DNA from 2 places in the Kosakonia calanthes genome. Region 1 is predicted to be linked to the other one. Evidence: predicted binding sites of a transcription regulator. Region 1 holds the regulator's gene; the other holds the start of a gene.

Region 1 (3,127 bases):
CGGTTAAAAATAACGTTCTCGTTGTGCTGAACGTAATGATTATTGTAGTTAAGGATTCCGCATAATGTTTCATATTCGGAATCTTCACCCATCCAAACGACAAGAAATAGTGAGTGCGAGTCGAGAAAAAGCGTGATCAAGAGTGGTCGACAGCGGCAAACCAGCTGCCATTACGCCAGTGACGTCGCCACACCAGCGCAAGCGTCAGGCCGCGCAACGCCAGAAACACGGCCAGCGATAACCATAAACCGTGGTTGCCAAGCACAGGTACTGTCAGAAGCGTGACGGCAAAACCCGCCGCGGCGATCGCCATACTGTTTCGCATCTCAGCGGCGCGCGTGGCGCCAACGAACATGCCATCTAACAAATAACACCACACACCCACCAGCGGCAGAACAACTTGCCAGATCAGGTAATGCCCGGCGAGCTGTTGCAGCTCTGGCAAAGAGGTTAATAGCGCAATGATCGGCTTGCCCGCCAGCGCATAAACGGCGGCGAAAGCCACGGCGACAAGCCCGGCCTGACGGCATGCGGCTCGCCAGATATGCAGCAACTGGCTGCCATCGCGCGCACCGTAAGCCTGCCCGGAATGCGCTTCAACCGCGTAAGCAAAGCCGTCCAGCGCATAGGCGGTGAAGGTCAGAAACATCATCAGCACCGCATTGGCGGCGACCGTCTCACTGCCAAGACGCGCACCCAACACTGTTATCGAACCGAAGCAGAGTTGCAGCAACAGCGAGCGCAACATGATGTCGCGGTTCAGCGCCAGCAAACGCCGGACACCACCGCGCCAGGCATTTTTTAGCATCGACAACGCGATGCCCCGCCGCTGCAACACCTGCCAGACCATCAGCAACCCGATAGCAAACGTCACATATTCGGCAATCACCGTGGCGAGCGCCGCGCCCTGCACATTCATATGCAGACCCATAACCAGCCATAAATCGAGCACGATATTGAAGACGTTGCCCACCACCAGCAGGATCACCGGTGCGCGGGCATACTGCACACCAAGTAGCCAGCCGAGCAGCACCAGATTCCCCAGCGACGCGGGCGCACTGAGCCAGCGAATTTCAAGAAAACGCCGCGCCTGAAATAACACAGCCTCGCTTCCGCCGGTGATATGCAAAGCAAGATCGATAAGGGGTGTGCGTAGCAAAACAATCAGAACACCCGCGCCAAGTGCCAGTAAAAGAGGCTGCACAAGTGCGCGCGCTAGCGCGAAGGCGTTTTTCGCGCCGAAAGCCTGAGCGGTAAGACCGGTCGTGCTCATGCGCAGAAACAGCAGCAGCATAAATAAGAAGCTGGTTGCCGTTGCGCCAATCGCCACGCCGCCGAGATAAACGGGACTATCGAGATGCCCAATAACAGCGGTATCCACCAGCCCCAACAGTGGGACAGTGATGTTAGAGAAGATCATGGGCAGCGCGAGCCGCCACAGAGCTTTGTCGGATGCGGTCAGCAGCGGCATAGCATGAGCGTTAATGGATGAGAATAGAATGACGCTGCGGCGCGAAATACTGCACCGCAGCAGAGAAAGTGGGCGTTACAGCCATTCACCGTTGCGGATGACGCCAACCGCCAGCCCTTCAATGGTGAAGTTTTGATCGCGCAGGTCGACAACAATTGGGGAAAAGTCGGTGTTTTCCGGTAACAGTTCAACGGTGTTGCCCTGCTTTTTCAGGCGCTTAACGGTTACTTCGTCTTCGATACGCGCCACAACCACCTGGCCGTTACGTACATCCTGCGTTTTATGCACCGCCAGCAGATCGCCGTCCATAATACCGATATCTTTCATCGACATACCGCTAACGCGCAGCAGGAAATCCGCATGCGGTTTAAAAAGGCTGGGATCGACCTGATAGTGGCCTTCGATATGCTGTTGCGCCAGCAGCGGTTCACCCGCAGCGACGCGACCAATCAGCGGCAGCCCGGCATCATTTTCTTCTTCCACCAGCAGGCGAAGACCACGTGATGCGCCAGATACGATTTCGATCACCCCTTTGCGTGCCAGCGCTTTAAGGTGTTCTTCGGCTGCATTTGGGGAACGGAACCCCAATTGCTGTGCGATTTCCGCACGCGTCGGTGGCATACCGGTTTGGGTGATACGATCGCGAATAAGATCGAACACCTCTTGCTGCCTGGCCGTTAATGCTTTCATCCCGCCCCCTGGGTGTATATACAGTTATGCTGTGAGTATATACAGTTAACGGCGATTTTGAAACCAAAATTAAGTAAAAAACCAGGGCGTTATCGAATTATGGAACCCCTATCGAAAATGCGACCAAAGCAGCGAGATCCAGGTAAACAGCGCCAGTAGAATCGACATCAGCACCGCCGCCGACCCCATATCTTTTGCCCGGCCGGAAAGCTCATGGAATTCAGAACCTATACGGTCGACCACCGCTTCGATGGCGCTATTGAGGATTTCGACAATCATCACCAGCGTAACGGAGCCAATTAACAGGACACGGGTTATCGCGTCGATATCCAAAAAGGCGGCAATAATAATAGCCAGAATGACCGCCACCGCCTCCTGTCGAAATGCGGCTTCATTGATCCAGGCGGCACGTATACCTTTCCAGGAATATCCCGCGGCTTTAATGATCCGGGTGAGTCCGGTGCTATTATTGGCCATTAAAAGAACCTTTTTAAAAATTAAGCGTCAATGTCTACGCAAGCGCGTAGCAGTACAACAGAAATTATGCGCGCTTTCTGATATTCTTGCGGCGCAATGGCACTATTAACCAGAGGCTTTACATCCTTTATGTCCGGCTGGCCACGAATTTACTACAAATTACTGAATTTACCATTAAGCGTGCTGGTAAAAAGTAAATCGATTCCTGCAGAACCTGCACAGGAACTGGGTCTCGATACATCACGTCCCATCATGTACGTGTTGCCTTATAACTCTAAGGCTGACTTGATGACTTTGCGCGCTCAGTGTCTGGCACATGAATTGCCCGATCCCCTGGAACCGCTGGAAATCGACGGCGCGCTGTTACCACGTTTCGTGTTTATCCACGGCGGCCCGCGTGTATTCACCTATTACACGCCGAAAGAAGAGTCGATCAAACTGTTTCACGACTACCTGGATTTGCACCGCAGCCATCCTGATTTGGATGTG
Region 2 (3,127 bases), 110 kb from region 1:
CGATCACTTCTGGATTGGCCTGATTCTGGTGCAACTGGCGAATATCAGCTTCGCTATTGGCATGGTTGGCTATAAACGCCTGATGGAAACCCGCCCGATGCCGCAGCATAACGCCTTCGCCTGGTTCTATCTCGGCGCGCTGGTGGTGGCTGTTATCGCGTGGTTTGCGATGGGCAACCCGCAGAAATTGCCGACCACCAGCTTGCAGTGGGGCGTGCTGATTTGGCTGGGCGTGGTGGCGTCCGGGTTGGGTTACTTTATGTGGAACTACGGTGCCACGCAGGTGGACGCGGGCACGCTCGGCATCATGAACAATGTGCATGTTCCTGCCGGGTTACTGGTGAACCTCGCTATCTGGCAGGAACAGCCGCACTGGCCGAGTTTTATTATTGGTGGTGCGGTGATAATGGCCTCGTTGTGGGTACATCGGCGTTGGGTCGCTCCGCGCTCCGCACAAACGGTAGATGATCGCAAGCGTGGTTCCGCGCTGAGCGAATAAACGCTTCTGTCACCGGCTGCCGCTGTTCGCCGTCGCGCACGGCGGCATACAGCCGGCTCCACAATCCTTCGCCCAGGGTTTTGGTCACGATCAAACCCTGGCGCTCAAAACTCTCCACCACCCAGTGCGGCAGCGCCGCAATCCCCATGCGGGCCGCAACCATCTGAATTAACAGTAGGGTGTTATCGACGCTTTTCAGCGACGGGCTAACGCCAGCCGGTTGCAGGAAGTGGCGCCAGACATCCAGCCGGCTGCGCTGTACCGGGTAGATCAGCAGCGTTTCGCTGGCGATATCATCCGGCGTAATGCGCGCTTTCGCCGCCAGCGGATGATCCGGCGCCAAAACCAGCCGCACTTCGAAATCAAACATCGGGGAATAGTGCAGGCCGCTGCGCGGCAGAATGTCGGAGGTCAACACCAGATCCAACTCGCCTTGTTGCAGTGCGGGTTGCGGGTCGAAAGTCACGCCAGATTTGAAATCCATCTCCACCTGCGGCCAGCTCTGGCGGAAATTTTCAAGTGCGGGCGTCAGCCACTGAATACAGCTATGGCATTCAATGGCGATACGTAAAGTGGTCTGTTGCGGTTCGTTGCAAGATTGCAGGGCGCGGCTGATTTGCGGCAGCACCTGATTCGCCAATTGCAGCAAAATTTCACCCTGCGGCGTAAAGCGCAGCGGCTGACTCTTACGCACAAATAGCCGGAAACCGAGGCGTTGTTCCAGATCGCTGAACTGATGGGAAAGCGCAGATTGCGTCTGATGCAACGTAGCTGCTGCTGCCGCGAGCGATCCGCTATTTCGTAACGCCTGTAGCGTTTTCAGATGTTTAATCTCGATCATGAAAGTCCTTCACTCCGGCATGAACATTTTGCGCTTGAGGTATACACAGTACCTTCACATTATGGATGTGTAAACATCTGGACGTCCAAAACTCGTCATATTTCGACTGGCAGATGCGTTGGCTGCCTCGCTTATCCCAGTCACTTACTTCAGTAAGCTCCTGGGAATGCGCTGCGTTGCCGCCTTCCTGCCAGCCGAACTATTTAGAGTTTTGCCTTCAGAATCAGCCATATAAAAGAGGAAGGATCATGACAATTATTAATCACACCCTCGGTTTCCCTCGCGTTGGCCTGCGTCGCGAGTTGAAAAAAGCGCAAGAAAGTTACTGGGCTGGCAACACCAGCCGTGAAGAACTGCTGGCGGTGGGCTGCGAATTGCGCGCTCGCCACTGGGATCAACAAAAACAGGCCGGCATCGATCTGCTACCGGTCGGCGACTTTGCCTGGTACGACCATGTTCTGACCACCAGCCTGCTGCTCGGCAATGTGCCGGCTCGTCATCAGAACAAAGACGGCTCTGTGGATATCGATACCCTGTTCCGCATTGGTCGTGGTCGCGCACCGACCGGTGAACCCGCTGCCGCGGCGGAAATGACCAAATGGTTCAACACCAACTACCACTACATGGTGCCGGAGTTCAGCAAAGGCCAGCAGTTCAAACTGACCTGGACCCAGTTACTGGAAGAGGTGGACGAAGCGCTGGCATTGGGCCACAAAGTCAAACCCGTGCTGCTGGGGCCGGTAACCTACCTGTGGCTGGGTAAAGTGAAAGGCGAGCAATTCGACCGCTTAAGCCTGCTGAACGACATTCTGCCGGTGTACCAACAGGTTCTGGCCGAACTGGCAAAACGCGATATCGAGTGGGTACAAATCGATGAACCCGCGCTGGTGCTGGAGTTACCGCAAGCGTGGTTGGATGTTTTTAAACCGGCGTATGACGCGCTGAACGGTCAGGTAAAACTGCTGCTGACCACCTATTTTGAAGGCGTTACGCCGAACCTGGATGTGATCACCGCGCTGCCAGTGCAGGGCCTGCATGTCGATCTGGTGCACGGCAAAGACAACGTTGCTGAGCTGCACCAGCGCTTGCCTGCTGACTGGTTACTCTCCGCTGGCCTGGTTAATGGCCGAAACGTCTGGCGTGCCGACCTGACTGAGAAATACGCGCAAGTGCAACAGATTGTCGGGAAACGCCCGCTATGGGTCGCTTCCTCTTGCTCTCTGCTGCACAGCCCGATCGATCTGAGCGTCGAAACGCGTCTTGATGAAGAGGTAAAAAGCTGGTTCGCCTTCGCCCTGCAAAAATGCCAGGAACTGGCGCTGCTGCGCGATGCGCTGAACAGCGGCAACACCGAAAAACTGGCGCAATGGAGTGCGCCGATTCAGGCTCGTCGCCACTCTACCCGTGTGCATAACACCGCCGTGGCAACACGCCTGGCGGCGATCACGGCGCAAGACAGCCAACGCCACAGCCCGTACGGCGAGCGTGCTCAGGCGCAACGCGCCCGCTTTAACCTGCCAGCCTGGCCGACAACGACCATCGGTTCATTCCCACAAACCACTGAAATCCGCGGCCTGCGCCTGGACTTCAAAAAAGGCAATCTGGACGCCACGAACTACCGCACCGGCATCGCGGAACATATTAAACAAGCGATTGCCGAGCAGGAGCGCCTGGGGCTGGATGTGCTGGTGCACGGCGAAGCCGAGCGTAACGACATGGTGGAATACTTCGGTGAGAACCTCGACGGTTTCGTCTTTACGCAAAATGGCTGGGTACAGAGCTACGGT

Evidence for each region. The regulator LexA, encoded in region 1, represses DNA repair genes until DNA is damaged. The targets are predictions, from matches to a motif close to TNCTGTATGTACATACAGNA.
Region 2: a site for LexA is predicted at 1,372-1,391, ahead of metR (HTH-type transcriptional regulator MetR). Genes of this name have one in related genera too.

What each region holds. Positions count from the first base shown of each region.
Region 1 covers NZ_CP151800.1:4,411,920-4,415,046, forward strand. Annotated here, with positions in the region: gene dinF (MATE family efflux transporter DinF) at 137-1,471, opposite strand; gene lexA (transcriptional repressor LexA) at 1,547-2,161, opposite strand; gene AAEY27_RS20640 (diacylglycerol kinase) at 2,270-2,638, opposite strand; gene plsB (glycerol-3-phosphate 1-O-acyltransferase PlsB) at 2,768-3,127, shown strand, end outside.
Region 2 covers NZ_CP151800.1:4,525,571-4,528,697, reverse strand. Annotated here, with positions in the region: gene AAEY27_RS21160 (carboxylate/amino acid/amine transporter) at 1-499, shown strand, start outside; gene metR (HTH-type transcriptional regulator MetR) at 387-1,340, opposite strand; gene metE (5-methyltetrahydropteroyltriglutamate--homocysteine S-methyltransferase) at 1,589-3,127, shown strand, end outside.